Regions from separate parts of the Pseudarthrobacter sp. SL88 genome, predicted to be linked through region 1. Evidence: riboswitches for the same ligand, from Rfam matches in the RefSeq annotation. Region 1 holds a riboswitch; the other holds the start of a gene.

Region 1 (9,531 bases):
CTTGGCACATGCAGGTGAACTCTGAGCCAACTGCCCGGGAATCCCCTCCCCGCACCGCTCCTCCGGTGCCGGAAGGCGCGAAACCGCGGCCCGCCGTCGTCGGCCATCAACTCAGCGCGGGAGACGCCGAAAAGGCGGCAGCGCTGCGGAAGATGAAGATGCTGGCCCTGGGCCTGCTCATCGCCATGGCCGTGGTTTTCGTGTTCGCGTTTGCGCTGCAGGAGGAATATCCGTGGCTGCAGTACGTACGCGCCGCCGCGGAAGGCGGCATGGTGGGTGCGCTGGCTGACTGGTTCGCCGTCACCGCGCTGTTCAAGTACCCCATGGGCATCAAGATTCCGCACACCGCCATCATTCCGCGCCGAAAGGACCAGATCGGCGCGTCCCTGGGCGAGTTCGTTGAGACCAACTTCCTCTCCGAGCAGGTGGTCCAGGACAAGCTGGCCAGCGTGAACATCGCCCGCCGCGCCGGCGAATGGCTCGCCGCGCCAGGCGGCGCGGACCGGGTGGCCAAGGAAGGTGCGGCGGTCATCCGGGGCGCCTTCACGGTCCTGAACGACGACGACGTCCAGGCGGTCATCGAGGGCATGGTCCGCAAGCACCTGCTGACCCCGCCCTGGGGACCGCCGGTGGGCAGGCTCGCGGAGCGGATCTTCCACGATGGGCACCACCACACCCTGGTGGACCTGCTGGTGGACCGCGCCGCCGACTGGGTGGACGAGAACCACGAGACTGTCTCGCGGCTGGTTTCCGACCGCTCCCCCACCTGGGTACCCCAGTTCGTCGATGGCCTGGTGGGCGACAAGGTCTACGTTGAAATCCTGAAATTCGCCCGTGCCGTGCAGTCCGACCCCAACCACCAGGTGCGGCAACAGATCGACAAATACCTCAACGACCTGGCGCAGGACCTGCAGCACGACCCCAAGATGATTGCGCGCGCCGAGGACGTCAAGGCCCAGGTCCTGGGCGATCCCGAGGTCCGGGAGTTGGCCTCGCGGACGTGGGGCACCGTCAAGAACGCCCTGCTCGGAGCCGTGGACGATCCGGACAGCGAACTGACCGTCAAGTTCAAGGCCGCGGTCCGCGACTTCGGTTCGCGGTTGGTCAACGATCCCGAACTCGCCGGCAAGGTCAATACGTGGATCGGCGACGCCGCCGGCTACCTGGTCAAGACGTACCGGTCAGATATTGCCGGGGTCATCACGGATACTGTGGCGCGCTGGGATGCGGAAGAGACCTCCCAGAAGATCGAACTCCAGGTGGGCAAGGACCTGCAGTTCATCCGGATCAACGGCACCGTGGTGGGATCGCTGGCCGGGCTGCTGATCTTCACGGTGGCGCACCTGATCTTCGGCTGACCGCCGGCCACCGGTGTGCACCCGGCCCTGGGTCAGGCGCCAGGAGGCGCCGGGAGGTGCAGAATCAGGCGAAGGACTCCAGGCTGACGCCGGCGGCTTCCAGGCCCGCCCGGACACCGGCTGCCATGTCCACGGCACCCGGGGTGTCTCCGTGGATGCACAGGGAATCGGGCCGGACCTGGACCACGGTGCCGTCGGTGGCCACGACTTCGCCCCTGGTGGCCAGCCGGACGGCCCGCTCAACGATCGCGTCGACGTCGTGCAGCACGGCGCCCTCCTCGGACCGCGGCACCAGCGTTCCGTCAGCCCGGTAGGCGCGGTCCACGAAGGCTTCGACGAACACCGGGTGCCCGGCTTCCTGTGCCTGCTTGAGCAGCTCGGAACCCGGGAGGCCCAGGATCGGGAGCCCGGGGTCGTAGGCGTTGACGGCCGCCACCACGGCGGAGGCCTGCTCAGCGTCGTGCACCAAACGGTTGTAGAGCGCCCCGTGCGGCTTCACGTAGTCCACCGACGCACCTACGGCGTGGGCCACGCCGTCGAGCGCGCCCAGCTGGTACAGAACGTCGCCGAAGAGCTCATCAAAACTCGTGTCCAGGGACCGCCGGCCGAAGCCCGCCAGGTCCCGGTAGCCAACGTGCGCGCCGACGGTGACGTCCAGTTCGTAGGCCGCGCGGCAGCTGTCCAGCATGGTGACGGGATCTCCGGCATGGAAGCCGCAGGCCACGTTGGCGCTGGTGACCAGCTGGAACATCCGGGCGTCATCGCCCATGGTCCACGAGCCGAATGATTCGCCGAGGTCAGCGTTGAGATCCAAAAGTGTTGCCTTCCAGCTGGTTTTCCGTGGTCCCGGCTGCCGTGAGCTCACCGGGCAGGCTGTCCGGCATGGGTCCAAACGCCTCCTTGGCGTTGGCCACCACCGCACGGCCCATCACGAGGTTACCGGCTCCGCCCACCACGGCGCCGATCCCGAACGGCAGTGCCCGGCCCAGGAGCGCAGTTCCCTGGCGTTTGAGGAGGTTCCTGAGGAAGGCCTTCTGGATGCGGTTGCGGATGGTGCTGAAGCCCGGCATCGGCATCGACTTGGAGAGCACGCTGCCCCACTGCTTGGTGGCTCCAGCGCCGTTGCCGGCCATTTGTCCGCTGAGGGTGCCCAGCAGGGCGGTGCCTTCCTCTCCCAGCATGATGGCCATGACCATGGTGCTGGCCTTCTCCGGGTTGGTCAGGCGGATGCCGTGGAGCTCCGCGAGGGAGGTTGCGTACAGGGCGGTTGCCTCAAGGAAGCCCACCGTGGCGGCTGCCGAGAGTCCCAGCGACGCGACGGTCCCCACACCGGGCACGACGGCGGTGGCCCCCACGATTGCGCCGCCGCCGGTGACGGCGCGGAGGTAGTCGCGCTCAAGGAAGCCGGCCAGCTGGGCTGCCGTGGCACGGGGGTGCTTCTTCTGCAGCCGGCGGATGTAGGCCAGCACCAGCGGGCGCTGGATCTCCACGGCTTTCAGGAGCATGTTGTGGACGCCGGGCTTGGGCTTGCCGTCCTTGTCAAAGACTGCGTTGTGGGCAGTTTCCTGGGCGATCCGTACTGCTGGGTTGCTGCGCTTAGCCATGGTCACCTTCGTTTCACGTCGAGCTGCAGCGGGTGGCTGCCGTGCTTCTCCCATCCTAGATGCAGAAACACTAAGCATGCTGAACTTTGACGCCGGCGCCCCTGCACCCTCCTGCTGCAGACAGCACTGCGGCGGGACCCGGTGTGGGTCCCGCCGCAGCGTTGCAGTCAGGAGCTTATTCGCTTATCCGCAACCTGATGGCCTGGATTTGCGAAGAAGCCTAGGAGCGGGAGCCCCTGGATGCTTCCTCCTGGGCGGACCTTTCGCGGTCCTGCCCGCCGGCCGCCGCTTGTTCGTCGGCGCGCAGCTCTGCGCGGAAGACCTCGAAGCGGGCAAGGTGGGCGGGCCGGCGGCGGAGGATGGCCCACGCAACGCCAAGCACGAGGAACCAGATGGGGGTCACCAGCAGCGCTGCAAGCGTGTCCGGCTGGGTGGTCAGGGCCCAGAGGACGAACGCGAAGAACGCGTAAACCACCCACACAACGGGGATGCCGCCAGGCATCTTGAACTTCGACGCCTCGTGCAGGTGCGGGCGGCGCTTGCGGAAGGCAATGTAGCTGGCCAGGATGACCGACCAGACGAAGATGAAGCAGACGGCGGAGACGGTGGTCACCATCTCGAAGGCCTTGCCAACGTCCTGGCCGGCGTACATGAGCACGACGCCGGAGAGCAGCAGTACGCAGGAGAGGAACAGCGCGTTGCTGGGCACCTTCCTCGAGGACAGCCGGCTGAAGATGCCCGGGGCGTCACCCTCCTGCGCGAGACCGAACACCATGCGCGAGGTGGAGTAGATGCCGGAGTTGGCCGAGGACATGGCAGAGGTGAGGACCACCAGGTTGACCACGGTGGCTGCAGCGCCCAGCCCGGCGAGCGAGAACATGCCGATGAAGGGGCTGTGCCCGGCCGCGAACTGGGTCCACGGGGTGACGGCCATGAGGATGATCAGGGCGCCCACGTAGAAGAGCAGTACGCGAACGGGGATGGCATTGATGGCCTTGGGCAGCGTCCGCTCCGGGTTCTTGGCCTCGGCTGCGGTGGTGCCCACCAGTTCGATGCCGACGAAGGCGAACACGGCGATCTGGAAGCCGGCCACGAAGCCCATGAACTCATTGGGGAAGAAGCCGCCGTGGCTCCAGAGGTTCGTGAAGCTCGCGGTTCCGGCGTCGCTCTGGAAGCCGGTGAAGATCATGAAAAGGCCCACAATGATCAGCGCCGCGATGGCAATGATCTTGATGAGGGCGAACCAGAATTCGGTCTCGCCGAAGGCCTTGACCGTGGCGAGGTTCAGCAGCAGCAGGATGGCCACGGTGGCAAGCCCGGGGATCCAGAGCGGCAGTCCGGGCCAGAGTTCCTTGGAGTAGCCGGCGATGGCGATGACGTCTGCGATGCCGGTGATCACCCAGCAGAACCAGTAGGTCCAGCCGGTGAAGAACCCCGCCCACGGCCCCAGGAGGTCGGCTGCGAAGTCGCTGAAGGATTTGTAGTTCAGGTTGCTCAGGAGCAGTTCGCCCATGGCTCGCATGACGAAGAAGAGCATGAACCCGATGATCATGTACACGAAGATCACGGACGGGCCGGCCGCGGAGATGGTCTTGCCGGAGCCCATGAAGAGGCCGGTGCCGATGGCACCGCCGATTGCTATGAGCTGGATGTGCCTGTTGGTGAGCTGCCGCTCCAGGTGGGGAGGCTCGCTGCGGGCGGCGCTGCCCGCAGGAGGGTTGTTGCGGGGTGGCTCGCCGTTGGACGTGGGGGGATGAATCGCCATGGGGAACTCCATCGATAAAGCGGCATTTTGGGTGCCGCAGAAGTTGGGTTCCTCCCCGCTCTGTAGTGAACCTGAGAGTTTCCGCAGCCCAAGCCGCTTGCACCGCCGGTGAGCCGGAACAGGTCCGGCTGCTTTCCAGAGTTGCCTGTCCGCGGCGGTACATGGGCCTGAGAGTTTCCTGGGGAGGGTTTGCTCCTACGGCGCCTGCTAAATGTACCCGGCAGGACTCTCCCGCCGCAGGTCGAAGGCATGTTCAATTAGGTATGCTCAGCGGCCGCACCCTTCCGGGGCAACGTTGGCCCGGGCTGCTCCGATGAGCTGAGCCAGCCGGACACGGTGCTGATCACCGGACCCAGTGTGGTGCGGGTCACGATCGGATGTCAAACCCCCTTTTTCCGCCGCCGCAACAAAGCCGCTGCCGCCCATCGCGTGACAGTCGGATTTGTTTTCCTTTCAACCAACCTGTACGGTGTGAGGCGAATCACCCACAGTTGAATAGCCTTTCGAGCTGTGACGGGAGAGTCCTCCCGGCACCACCGGGCAGGCGCCGTAGGAGCAAATCCTCCCCAGGAATCTCTCAGGCCCCCGTACCGTCACGGCGAGGCAACTCTGGAAAGTAACCCGGCTCCGGCCAGGTTCACCGACGGTGCAAGCGAACCCGCCACGCAGGGTTCCGCGGAATCTCTCAGGTCCAATACAGAGCGGGGAGGAACCCATCCCATGCCGTGCCACCCTGGCCGGCCAGACCTGGAGTTCCTCATGACGATTCAATCCCTTCCAACTTCGTTCGTTGACCGCCATATCGGTGCGCGCCGGCAGGCTGACGTCGACACCATGCTGAAGGCTGTGGGCTACGACAGCGTTGACGGCCTGGTGGACGTGGCTGTTCCGGCATCGATCCGCCAGGAAACGGCATTGAAGCTGCAGGACGCCCTCAGCGAGGTTGAGGTCCTGACCGAGCTGCGCCGGCTGGCGGGCAAGAACAAGACCGCCGTGCAGATGATCGGCCAGGGCTACTACGACACCATCACCCCGGCCGTGATCCGCCGCAACATCCTTGAGGCGCCGGCCTGGTACACCGCCTACACGCCGTACCAGCCCGAGATCTCCCAGGGCCGGCTGGAGGCGCTGCTGAACTTCCAGACCATGGTTCAGGACCTCACCGCCCTCCCGGTGGCCAACGCGTCACTCCTCGATGAAGCCACTGCCGTGGCCGAGGCTGTGCTGCTGATGCGCCGGGCGAACAAAAATAAGGACGCCAAGGACGGCAAGACCGTCCTTGATGCCGACTGCCTCCCGCAGACCATCGCCATCGTGCTGGGCCGCGCCGAAGCGCTCGGCTTCGAGGTGGAGGTTGCTGACCTCTCCGCAGGCCTGCCTGAAGGTGCCATCAACGGCATCGTGCTCCAGCAGCCGGGCGTGTCCGGCCGGGTGTGGGACCAGAGCGCCGTTATCGCCGAGGCCAAGGAGCGCGGTGCGCTGGTCACAGTGGCCGCTGACCTGCTCGCGCTGACGCTGATCACTCCTCCGGGCGAGCAGGGTGCGGACATCGCCGTCGGCTCCACCCAGCGTTTCGGCGTGCCGCTGTTCTTCGGCGGCCCGCATGCCGCTTACATGGCTGTGCAGAAGGGCATGGAACGCACCCTCCCCGGCAGGATCGTGGGTGTCTCCAAGGACAACGCGGGCGCTCCCGCCTACCGCCTGGCCCTGCAGACCCGCGAGCAGCACATCCGCCGTGAGAAGGCCACGTCCAACATCTGCACCGCCCAGGCGCTGCTGGCCATCGTGTCCTCCTTCTACGCCGTCTACCACGGCCCGGACGGACTGAAGGCCATCGCAGAAACCGCCCACCACAACGCCAGGATCCTGGCCACGGCCCTCACCGCCATGGGCCGCGAACTGGTCACCGACTCCTTCTTCGACACCCTCACCGTGCGCGTGCCGGGCAAGGCCGCCAAGGTCATCAACGCCGCCGAGGCGCGCGGCATCAACCTCCGCTTCGTCGACGCGGACACGGTGGGCGTTTCCATCGATGAAACCACGACGGCGGCAACGCTGTCCGCAGTGGCCGTCGCCTTTGGTGCCGGCCCGGTAGGCGACGCCCAGGGTTTCGAGCTGCCCGACTCCGTGCTGCGCACCTCCGGATACCTGGAGCACCCGGTGTTCAACACGCACCGGTCAGAAACGCAGCTGTTGCGTTACATCCGCCGCCTGTCCGACCGGGACCTGGCCCTGGACCGGACCATGATCCCGCTGGGTTCCTGCACCATGAAGCTGAATGCCACCGCCGAGATGGAAGCGATTTCCTGGCCGGAGTTCGCCTCCATCCACCCGTTCGCTCCGGATTCCCAGACCGAGGGCTGGCGTGAGCTGATCACCGGGCTCGAGGCTGACCTGACCGAGATCACCGGGTACGACCAGGTGTCCATCCAGCCCAACGCCGGTTCCCAGGGCGAACTCGCCGGCCTTCTGGCGATCCGGGGCTACCACCACTCCCGGGGTGATCAGCAGCGCACCGTGTGCCTGATCCCCGCCTCGGCGCACGGCACCAACGCCGCCTCCGCCGTGCTGGCCGGCATGAAGGTGGTTGTTGTCGCCACCGCCCCGGACGGCACCATCAACCACGCCGACCTGTCCGCCAAGATCGAGGCGAACCGGGACGCCCTGTCCTGCATCATGATCACCTACCCCTCCACCCACGGCGTCTACGACGGCGACGTCACCGAAGTCTGCGACGCGGTCCACGCCGCCGGCGGCCAGGTGTACGTGGACGGCGCGAACCTCAACGCCCTCGTGGGCCTGGCGCAGCCGGGCAAGTTCGGCGGCGACGTGTCCCACCTGAACCTCCACAAGACGTTCTGCATCCCGCACGGCGGCGGCGGGCCCGGCGTCGGCCCGGTCGCGGCGAAAGCGCACCTGGCCCCGTTTATGCCCGGCGATGCGAATAAAGCCGCGCATGAGGAGGGCCACGGCGTGGCGATTTCCGCGTCCCGGTTCGGCTCTGCCGGTGTGCTGCCGATCTCCTGGGCGTACGTGAAGCTGATGGGCGGTACGGGACTGACCGAGGCCACTAAGTCCGCGCTGCTGGCAGCGAACTATGTTGCTGCCCGGTTGAACGAGTTCTACCCGGTGCTCTACACGGGTGAGGGCGGGCTCGTGGCGCACGAGTGCATCCTGGACCTGCGCGAACTCACCGCCCGCACCGGCGTCACGGCCGAGGACGTGGCCAAGCGCCTGATCGACTTCGGCTTCCACGCCCCCACCCTGGCCTTCCCGGTGGCCGGGACCCTGATGGTGGAGCCCACCGAGTCCGAGGACCTCGCCGAGATCGACCGCTTCATCGACGCCATGATCACCATCCACGCCGAGATCGAGCAGGTAGCAGCCGGCGAGTTCTCCCTGGAGGCATCGCCGGTGCGCAACGCACCGCACACGGCGTCCGCCGTCGTCAGCTCCGACTGGGACCGCGCCTACCCGCGCGAGCAGGCCGCGTTCCCCGTCGCTTCCCTGCGGCAGGACAAGTACTTCCCGCCAGTGGGACGCATCGACGGCGCAGCCGGCGACCGCAACCTGGTCTGCTCCTGCCCGCCGCTTTCCGACTTCGAGAACTAAGGACTTCCCATGACTGAGAACTACACCGCTCTCTACGAGCAGCACAAGAAGGCCGGCGCCTCCTTCACCGACTTCGGCGGCTGGCAGATGCCCCTCAAGTACGATTCCGAACTCGCCGAACACCACGCCGTGCGCAACGCCGCCGGGCTGTTTGACCTCTCCCACATGGGTGAAGTCTGGGTCACCGGCCCGGACGCCGCAGCGTTCCTGGACTACGCCCTGGCAGGCAAGCTGTCAGCCATCGCGGTGGGCAAGGCCAAGTACTCGCTGATCTGCGACACCGACGGCGGCATCATCGATGACCTGATCACGTACCGCCTCCCCGCGGCTGCGGACGGAACAGCCAAGTACCTGGTGGTCCCCAACGCAGGCAACGCCAAGGTAGTGGCCGCGGCCCTGCAGGAACGCGCCGCCGGCTTCGACGTCACCGTGCAGGACGCTTCGGCCGAGACTTCCCTGATCGCCGTCCAGGGTCCCGCCGCCGAGGCCATCCTGCTGGCGCTCGTCCCGGCCAGCCAGCACTCCCTGGTCACGGAGCTGAAGTACTACGCCGCCGTCGAGGTGGGCATCACGGTCAACGGCGCCGTCCGGGACCTGCTGGTGGCCCGCACCGGCTACACCGGCGAGGACGGGTTCGAGATCTATACCGGCAACCTGGAGGCAGCCGCCCTGTGGGAGTCCCTGCTCGCGGCCGGCGAAGGTTCCGGTCTCATCCCGGCAGGCCTCGCGGCCCGCGACTCGCTCCGCCTCGAAGCCGGCATGCCCCTCTACGGCAACGAACTCTCCCGCCGCGTCAACGCCTACGCCGCCGGGCTGGGACCGGTCGTGTCCCTGGCAAAGGAAAGCAACTTCGTGGGCAAGGAGGCCCTGGCAGCCATCAAGGCCGCCGGCGTCGGATCCACCGTGGGCCAGAAGCTCGTGGGCCTCAAGGGCACCGGGCGCCGCGCCGCCCGCGGCCACTACCCGGTCCTCAAGGACGGTTCCCTCATCGGCGAAGTTACCTCCGGCCAGCCCTCCCCCACCCTCGGCTACCCGGTGGCACTGGCCTACGTCGACGTCGAGTTCGCCGAAGCCGGCACCCTCGTCGACGTGGACCTCCGCGGCAAGCCGGAACGCTTCGAAGTAGTGGCACTCCCCTTCTACAAACGCCAAAAGTAGCCCCACTCCGGGACGGACAAGCCCCAGTTTCCAC
Region 2 (9,531 bases), 370 kb from region 1:
GCACTGCGACCAGGAAGACTGCGCCCCACCAGTAGTGCTCCACCAACCAGCCGCCGAAAATCGGCCCCAGGGCGGCCCCGCCGGAGAAGCCGGCGGCCCAGATGGCCACCGCCAGCCGGCGGCGGTTGGGCTCCGCAAAGATGTTGCGGATGAGCGAGAGGGTAGAGGGCATCAACATGGCCCCGAAGAAGCCCAGGGCGGCGCGTCCTGCGATCAGCCATTCCGCCGTTGGCGCGAACGCCGTGGCGGCCGAGAGTGCGGCAAAGCCCAGGCTGCCGGTGAGGAGCAGCCGCCGCCGGCCGATCCTGTCGCCGAGGCTGCCCATGCACACCAGCAGCCCCGCCAAGACCAGGGGGTAGGCATCCACGATCCAGAGCAGCTGCACCCCGGAAGGGTTCAGGGACTGGGCGATCGCGGGCAGGGCGAAGGTCAGGGCCGTGTTGTCCACGGCCACCAGCAGTACGGGAAACATCAGCAGCGCAAGGGCCAGCCAGTCGCGCCACGGGGCCCGTGGCGTGGCGGGTCCCTGGAGCAGGGGTGCATCACGGTGCGTCGAGATGGTCATGGAATTAACTATACCGTCCAGACGGTACAGTTTGGAGTGATGGCTGAGTTGAGCCCCTGACATCCCGGGAAGGCATGATGGATGGCATGCCCCGAAAGCCAGTCGCCCGCGAAGCCGTCCTTGACGCCTTCGCCACCCTGTTGATTGAGGTGGGGGAGCGAGCCGCCACCCTGGACGCCGTGGCCCGAAAGGCCGGCGTCTCCAAGGGCGGGCTCCTCTACCACTTTCCGAACAAGGAAGCCCTGATCCAGGCGCTCCTGGACCAGTTGGACACGCTCGCGGGAGAAGACGCCGATGCCATGGCCGCCGCATCGGAGGGCGCAGCGGCCTACTTCATCCGGTCCTCGGTGTGGGGAGACACCCCCTTGGACCGGGCCATCGTCGCCGCCACCAGGCTGGCGGAGGTGGCGCATGAAGAAACCCGCCGCCGATTCGCTGCGATCCAGCGGCGGTGGCTCGACGAAATCGCCGCCGACGTGGGGCCGGCCCTGGCCAAGGCCGTGCTGTACATGGGGGACGGCCTCTACTTCAACGCCATGCTCTCCGTTGGCCCCGTCCCCGAAGGCGGCGCGGCCGCGGACGTCGACGAATTGCTGGCAGCACTGGTGCGGCTCCGGCGCTAGCAGGACATTTGCCCCGGGGGCCGTGGCGTAGGAGAATTAAGCGTTGTGGGAGTCGTCACCGGACGGCCCCGCGTACACATCCAATTGAATAGCCTTTGATCTGCGGCGGGAGAGTCCTGCCACAACGTTCGGCAGGCGCCGTAGGAGCAAATCCTCCCCAGGAATCTCGCAGGCCCCTGTACCGCCGCGGCGAGGCACCTCTGGAAAGCAGCAGGCCGTCCAGGCACCCCGTTACCGGATGCCGGACCGTTGTGCTCACCGACGGTGCAAGCGGGTCCTGTCCATGCAGGCGCCGCGGAAACTCTCAGGTCCAATACAGAGCGGGGAGGGACCCGAATCGCTGTGGCGTACCCTGCGCCGCCTGAGTATCTGGAGTTCCCCCGTGACGGTTAGTTCAGCCTCCACCACTTTCGTCGACCGCCATATCGGTGCCCGGCGCCAGGACCACGTCGACACCATGCTCAAGGCCGTGGGCTACGACACCGTCGACTCCCTGGTCGATACCGCCGTTCCCCAGGTCATCCGCCAGGAGACGGCCCTGAAACTGCAGGACGCCCTCAGCGAGGTTGAGGTCCTAACCGAGCTGCGACGCCTTGCTGCGAAGAACAAGACCGCCGTGCAGCTGATCGGCCAGGGCTACTACGGCACCATCACCCCGGCCGTGATCCGCCGCAACATCCTTGAGGCGCCGGCTTGGTACACCGCCTACACGCCGTACCAGCCCGAGATCTCGCAGGGCCGGCTGGAGGCGCTGCTGAACTTCCAGACCATGGTCCAGGACCTGGTGGGCCTGCCGATTGCCAACGCATCCCTGCTGGACGAAGCGACGGCGGTGGCCGAGGCAGTCCTGCTGATGCGCCGCGCCAACAAGGCCAAGCCTGCCGCTGACGGTAAAACGGTCCTGGACATCGACGTGTTGCCGCAGACCATCGCCATCGTCAAGGGCCGCGCCGAAGCGCTCGGCTTCAAGGTGGAGGTCGCCGACCTCTCTAAGGGCCTGCCCGAGGGCGACATCAACGGCATCGTGCTCCAGCAGCCCGGCGCCTCGGGCCGTGTCTTCAACCAGGCAGATGCCATCTCCGCCGCCAAGGAGCGCGGCGCGCTGGTCACCGTTGCTGCTGATCTGCTGGCGCTGACCCTGATCACTCCTCCGGGTGAGCAGGGTGCGGACATCGCCGTCGGCTCCACCCAGCGTTTCGGCGTTCCGCTGTTCTTCGGCGGCCCGCACGCCGCCTACATGGCCGTCCGCAAGGGGCTGGAACGCTCGCTGCCGGGCCGCCTGGTGGGCGTCTCGAAGGACGACGCCGGCGTCCCTGCCTACCGCCTGGCCCTGCAGACCCGCGAGCAGCACATCCGCCGCGAGAAGGCCACGTCCAACATCTGCACCGCGCAGGCACTGCTGGCCATCGTGTCTTCCATGTACGCCGTTTACCACGGCCCGGACGGGCTGAAAGCGATCGCGGAAACGACGCACGCCCACGCCCGCACCCTGGCGGCCTCCCTCGCGGCCGCCGGCGTGGAAGTCCTGCACAAGAGCTTCTTCGACACCATCACCGTTCGGGTTCCCGGCCGCGCCGCCGGCATTATTGCCGATGCTGAGGCACGCGGCATCAACCTGCGCTCCATCGATGCAGATACCGTAGGCATCTCCCTGGATGAAACCACGACGACGGCCGTCGTCGCCGACGTCGTGGACATCTTTGGCGCCAAGGTCGCCGGGGGCGGGAGCTTCGCACTGGATGCCGGGGTGGAGCGGTCCTCCGGCTATCTGGAGCACCCGGTGTTCAACACGCACCGGTCAGAGACGCAGCTGTTGCGTTACATCCGCCGCCTGTCCGACCGGGACCTGGCCCTGGACCGGACCATGATCCCGCTGGGTTCCTGCACCATGAAGCTGAACGCTACCGCCGAGATGGAAGCGATTTCCTGGCCGGAGTTCGCCTCCATCCACCCGTTCGCTCCGGATTCCCAGACCGAGGGCTGGCGTGAACTGATCACCGGGCTCGAGGCTGACCTGACCGAGATCACCGGGTACGACCAGGTCTCCATCCAGCCCAACGCCGGTTCCCAGGGTGAACTCGCCGGCCTTCTGGCGATCCGGGGCTACCACCGCTCCCGCGGTGATGAGCAGCGCACCGTGTGCCTGATCCCTGCCTCCGCGCACGGCACCAACGCCGCCTCCGCCGTGCTGGCGGGCATGAAGGTGGTTGTTGTCGCCACGGCCGCGGACGGCACCATCAACCACGATGACCTGACGGCGAAGATCGAGGCGAACCGGGATGTCCTGTCCTGCATCATGATCACCTACCCGTCCACCCACGGCGTCTACGACGGCGACGTGACCGAGATCTGCGACGCGGTCCACGCCGCAGGGGGACAGGTGTATGTGGACGGCGCGAACCTGAACGCCCTCGTGGGCCTGGCGCAGCCGGGCAAGTTCGGCGGCGACGTCTCGCACCTGAACCTGCACAAGACGTTCTGCATCCCGCACGGCGGCGGCGGGCCCGGCGTCGGACCGGTCGCTGCGAAGGCGCACCTGGCCCCGTTTATGCCCGGCGATGCGAATAAAGCCGCGCATGAGGAGGGCCACGGCGTGGCGATTTCCGCGTCCCGGTTCGGGTCCGCCGGGGTGCTGCCGATTTCCTGGGCGTACGTGAAGCTGATGGGCGGTACGGGCCTGACCGAGGCCACTAAGTCCGCGCTGCTGGCCGCGAACTATGTTGCTGCCCGGTTGAACGAGTTCTACCCGGTGCTCTACACGGGTGAGGGCGGGCTCGTGGCGCACGAGTGCATCCTGGACCTGCGCGAACTCACCGCCCGTACCGGAGTGACCGCCGAGGACGTGGCCAAGCGCCTGATCGACTTCGGCTTCCACGCGCCCACCCTGGCCTTCCCGGTGGCCGGGACCCTGATGGTGGAGCCCACCGAGTCCGAGGACCTCGCCGAGATCGACCGCTTCATCGACGCCATGATCACCATTCACAAGGAAATCGACCAGGTGGCCAACGGCGACTTCGCCGTCGCAGATTCCCCGCTGCGGCGTGCACCGCACACGGCGTCAGCCGTCGTCAGCTCCGACTGGGACCGCGCCTACCCGCGCGAGCAGGCCGCATTCCCGGCACACCACAAGCAGGACAAGTACTTCCCGCCCGTGGGCCGCATCGACGGCGCAGCCGGCGACCGCAACCTGGTCTGCTCCTGCCCGCCCCTCGAGGCGTTCGAGGAAGATACCTCCTTCGAAAACTAGGTTGCTCGGTGGTTGGGCTTGCCGAAACCTTGATGTCGACAAGCCCAATCACCACATTCGACAGGCCTAACAGCTGCTCCCTAAGGACTTCCCATGACTGAGAACTACACCGCCCTTTACGGCGAGCACCAGAAGCTGGGCGCCTCCTTCACCGATTTCGGTGGCTGGCAGATGCCCCTCAAGTACAGCTCCGAGCTCGCCGAACACCACGCCGTGCGCAACGCGGCCGGCCTGTTCGACCTCTCCCACATGGGTGAAGTCTGGGTCACCGGCCCGGACGCCGCAGCATTCCTCGACTACGCCCTGGCAGGAAAGCCGTCAGCCATCGCGGTGGGCAAGGCCAAGTACTCGCTGATCTGTGACACCGACGGCGGCATCATCGACGACCTGATCACGTACCGCCTCCCCGCGGCTGCGGACGGAACAGCCAAGTACCTGGTGGTCCCGAACGCAGGCAACGCCAAGGTAGTAGCCGGGGCCCTGCAGGACCGCGCTGCCGGCTTCGACGTCACCGTGCAGGACGCCTCGGCGGAAACTTCGCTGATCGCCGTCCAGGGGCCCAAGGCGCAGGACCTCCTGCTCCGGCTGGTTCCCGCGGCCCAGCACGCAGACGTCACCGGGCTGAAGTACTACGCCGCGGTGGAAGTCCCGTTCCTGGTCAACGGAGCCGGACTCGCCCTCCTGCTGGCCCGCACGGGCTACACCGGCGAAGACGGCTTTGAGATCTTCGTGCCCAACGATGACGCCGTGGGGCTTTGGCAGGCACTCCTCGCGTTGGCCGACGACGGGGAGCTCACTCCGGCGGGCCTCGCATCCCGGGATTCGCTCCGACTGGAAGCCGGGATGCCCCTGTATGGCAACGAACTCTCCCTGCAGGGCGATCCTTACTCAGCTGGACTGGGTCCCGTCGTCGCGCTGTCCAAAGAGGGCGACTTCGTGGGCAAAGCTGCGCTGGCAGCAAAGAAGGAAGCCGGCGCGGGATCAACCACCGGCCGTCGCCTGGTGGGCCTGAAAGGCCTGGGCCGCCGTGCCGGCCGTGCCCACTATCCGGTCCTCAAGGACGGGGCAGTGGTTGGTGAGGTCACCTCCGGACAGCCCTCACCCACCCTCGGCTACCCGGTGGCGCTGGCTTACGTCGACGTCCAACACGCCGCCCCCGGAACAGCCCTCGACGTGGACCTCCGTGGCAAGGCCGAACCGTTCGAAGTCGTCGAGCTGCCATTCTACAAGCGCACCAAGTAGGACGTCATGGCTGTTGGTGTTTTTGATCTGTTTTCTGTTGGTATTGGGCCTTCGTCTTCTCATACTGTGGGGCCGATGCGGGCTGCTGCGGTGTTTGCCGAGGAGTTGAAGAGCAGCGGGGTGTTGTCCCGGGTGGCAGGGCTGCGGGTGGATCTGTATGGGTCGTTGGCTGCGACGGGGCATGGGCACGGGACGATGACGGCCATCTTGCTGGGCCTGGAGGGGTTCCACCCCGAAAGGATCCTCCCGGCGGAGGTGGAGGAGCGGTTGGCTGTGATCGCCGAGACCGGGACGCTGCAGCTGGCGGGTGCCGGCGGCGGGGCAGGCGTGGCGTTGCCGTACGGGGTGAAGGACATGGTGTTGCGGCCGTTGACGGTGTTGCCGCGGCACACGAACGGGATGACGTTCACCGTCTCGGACGGCAACGGCGGGGAACTCCACCGGGCCACGTTCTTCTCCGTGGGCGGCGGGTTCATTGTCCGTGAGGGTGAGGAGGATGCCGCGCAGCAGGAGTTGGATGAGTCCAAGAAGGAGCTGCCGTTGCCGTTCCGGACCGCTGCGGAGCTCCTGGGGCATTGCGCGGACACCGGGTTGGGGATCGGCGACGTGATGCTGGTCAATGAGAAGTCTTCCCGTTCCGAGGAGGAGATCCGGGCGGGGCTGCTGCATATCTGGTCCGTGATGGAGGCGTGCGTGGCGACGTCGTTGAAGCGTGACGGGGTGCTGCCGGGCGGGTTGAAGGTCCGCCGCCGCGCCCCGGACTGGTTCGACCGGCTGAAAAAGGAATGCGCCCGCCCCGGCGAGGACAGCCAGGACCTGGAGTTCACGGACTGGGACTTCCATGACCCCAGGTACTGGCAGGAGTGGGTGAACCTGGTGGCCCTGGCCGTGAACGAGGAGAACGCCTCCGGCGGGAGGGTGGTTACCGCCCCGACGAACGGGGCGGCCGGGATCATCCCCGCGGTCCTGTACTACGCGCTGCATTTCGCCCCGGGCATGGACCAGGCAACGCAGGAAGACCGCGACGGCGTGGTGGCCAGGTTCCTGCTCGCCGCCGGCGCCGTGGGGGTGCTCTACAAGGAACAGGCGTCCATTTCGGGTGCCGAGGTGGGCTGCCAGGGCGAGGTGGGATCGGCGTCGTCCATGGCGGCGGCGGGACTCGCCGAGGTCATGGGCGGCACCCCGGCGCAGGTGGAGAACGCCGCGGAAATCGCGATGGAACACAACCTGGGCCTGACCTGTGATCCGATCGGCGGGCTGGTGCAGGTTCCGTGCATCGAGCGGAACGCGATCGCCGCGGCCAAGGCCATCAACGCGGCAAAAATGGCGCTCTGGGGCGACGGGACCCACCGGGTCTCCCTCGACGAAGTCATCATCACCATGCGCGAAACCGGCAAGGACATGTCCTCCAAATACAAGGAAACCGCGATGGGCGGCCTCGCCGTCAACGTCGTCGAATGCTGACCACGGGAACCCGGTCGGTCATGGGAGGCTCCTGGTCTGCTTCGCCCGGACGCTAATTGTTGATGGCCGCCCACACGTTCAGCGTTGAGGCGTACACCAGCCACGCCACATAGGGCAGCAGCAGCAACCCCGCTGTGCGGCTGATGGGGCCGAAATACAGGATGGTGACGACGACGGCAACGATCAACGCCAGGATGATCACCAGGGCCAGCCACAGTGCCGGCGTTCCCAGCGTTGGGTAGAGACCGAAAAACATCGGGGTCCAGGCGAGGTTCAGGACCAGTTGGACGGCGTAGGCAATCAGGGCAGGACGCGTGCGCCTGGTGCGCTTGCGCCACACCAGCCAGGCGGCCACGGCCATGGCCGTGTACAACAGCGTCCACACGGGGCCGAACACAAAGTTCGGCGGTGTCCAGGGCGCCTTCTCCGCCGTGGCGTACCAGCCGTCGACGTTGCTGGTGGAAGCGAGTCCGCCAAGGCCGGCCACGAGGAAGGACGCCACCAGGAAACCCGCCAGCCCGGCCGCCTGGACCGCCGGCCGGTACGTGCGGGACTTTCGCTCCGACGGCAAGGTGGACTGTCCCGTGTTCGGCTCCATCTCACCACCCTTGCGAATCGTGGTGCGCGAGTCAAGGCAGGCGCGCGGAGGGGTCCAGGGCCCGCCGGACGGCCGTCCGCCAAGTTCCCCGGGCGCGGCCCGGACCGCCGCAGGCTTTAGACTTGAGGCTGCATGTCCGCGCAGGAACGGCAACAGCAGCACCGAGAACAGCACCGAGCATCAACCCCGATTGGACACGGCCCCCTTGCCAGAATTCACCGCACGTTTTGCCACAGCCGAGGAAATTGAAAACTGGGACAAGCACGTCACGGCCAACCCCAACGGCGGCAACATGCTGCAGTCGGCGGCCTACGCGTCCGTGAAGAACGGCAGCGGCTGGAAGGTCCGCTTCCTGGTGCTGGAAGGCGGCGGGACCGCCAGCTACAACCTGGTCCTGGAGAAGGCCGTTCCGCCGCTGGGACGGCTCTGGTACCTCATCAAGGGCCCGGACCTCGCCGACGCCGGGCATCTCAAAACGGCGTTGGAGTCTTGTGCCGCCCTGGTCCGGGAGCGCAGGCTCAACGTGTTCACTATCAAGATCGAGCCGGACATCGTGGATTCCGCTGCCGCCCGCGCCACGCTGGCTGACGCCGGCCTGGCCAAGGCCCCCAACATCCAGTCCAACGACTCCACGGCGCTGCTGGACATCTCCGGTACGGACGAGGAAGTCCTCAAGGCCATCTCCTCCCGCGCCCGCAACGCCGTCCGGCGCGCCGAAAGGGAAGGCTGCGAGGTAGTTCGCCGGGAACCCGGGCCCGAAACCTACCGTGCCCTCTACGACCTCATGGCCGACACCGTAAAGGCCAAGGGATCGATGCCCTTGCGCAGTTACGAGTACTACGCGCAGTTCTGGGACGAATTCTGCAACCGCGGCCAGGGCAACTTCTTCTTCACCTACGAAGACGGAAAGCCCAGCGTCGGTGCGTTCGTCATCAACTATGGTGCCAAGGCAACCTACAAGGACGGCGGCTCCACGCAAAACCGCAAACAGTACGGCGACTCGCACCTGGTCCAGTGGTCCGCCATCCGGAGGATGCAGGAACTGGGCTGCACCGAGTACGACTTCTGCGGCACGCCACCGGCATCACGGATCAAGGACAAGAGCCACAACCTGTACGGCATGGGGATGTTCAAGACCAGCTTCACCAAGACCGTCACCGACTTTGTGGGGTGCCACGACTACGTTCTTTCTCCCCTCCGGCACCGGCTGTGGGTCAAGGGCGGTGAGCGGGTGTTCCGCCGGATTGAAACGGCGCGCACCGGCCAGCAGTTCTACTGACCAGTACCCCCCGGTCCGCTGCCCGGTACCCCACAGCACGGAAGACGACGCTCCCGCCCCAGCACCTGCCAGGCAGGCCCGCGACAAGTTCCAGAAAAGGTAATCCCTTGAACCAGGTTTCCACCACCGCTCCCGAATACACGGTCCTCAATGACGACGAGTTTGAGGCGTTCGCCCTCAAGCATCCGCAAAACAGTTTCCTGCAGTCGGCCGATTTCACCCGCTTCCAGCGCGCCCGCGGACAGCAGGTGGAACTGTTCGGTATCCGCCGCAACGGAGAACTCGTGGCCGCCGGGAAACTGAACTTCACCACCGCGCGCCTCGGGTACACCGTGTGCGAATGCGCCAAGGGACCCCTGATGGACTACACGGACCCTGCCCTGGTGCGTGACGTCGTCGTACTTCTCCGCAAGCGCGCGGCCGAGCGCAAGGCTGCCGAACTGCGGATCTCACCGAACCTGAAGTACATTGCCCGCGACGAGGACGGGGCCGAGCACCCGGAAACCACTGACA

What was found. Region 1 has a riboswitch for glycine ahead of cycA (D-serine/D-alanine/glycine transporter). Riboswitches for the same ligand answer to the same signal wherever they lie in the genome.
Region 2: linked by a shared signal. The riboswitch ahead of gcvP (aminomethyl-transferring glycine dehydrogenase) and the one ahead of cycA (D-serine/D-alanine/glycine transporter) in region 1 are both predicted to bind glycine.

What each region holds. Positions count from the first base shown of each region.
Region 1 covers NZ_JAPPRD010000001.1:3,503,140-3,512,670, forward strand. Annotated here, with positions in the region: gene OVA06_RS15870 (DUF445 domain-containing protein) at 9-1,358, shown strand; gene OVA06_RS15875 (LamB/YcsF family protein) at 1,423-2,172, opposite strand; gene OVA06_RS15880 (hypothetical protein) at 2,156-2,962, opposite strand; gene cycA (D-serine/D-alanine/glycine transporter) at 3,183-4,727, opposite strand; glycine riboswitch at 4,778-4,872, opposite strand; glycine riboswitch at 4,873-4,971, opposite strand; glycine riboswitch at 5,232-5,330, shown strand; gene gcvP (aminomethyl-transferring glycine dehydrogenase) at 5,487-8,339, shown strand; gene gcvT (glycine cleavage system aminomethyltransferase GcvT) at 8,349-9,497, shown strand.
Region 2 covers NZ_JAPPRD010000001.1:3,132,433-3,141,963, reverse strand. Annotated here, with positions in the region: gene OVA06_RS14185 (MFS transporter) at 1-565, opposite strand, end outside; gene OVA06_RS14180 (TetR/AcrR family transcriptional regulator) at 652-1,188, shown strand; glycine riboswitch at 1,285-1,382, shown strand; gene gcvP (aminomethyl-transferring glycine dehydrogenase) at 1,571-4,435, shown strand; gene gcvT (glycine cleavage system aminomethyltransferase GcvT) at 4,529-5,677, shown strand; gene OVA06_RS14165 (L-serine ammonia-lyase) at 5,684-7,141, shown strand; gene OVA06_RS14160 (TspO/MBR family protein) at 7,194-7,739, opposite strand; gene OVA06_RS14155 (lipid II:glycine glycyltransferase FemX) at 7,945-9,018, shown strand; gene OVA06_RS14150 (peptidoglycan bridge formation glycyltransferase FemA/FemB family protein) at 9,126-9,531, shown strand, end outside.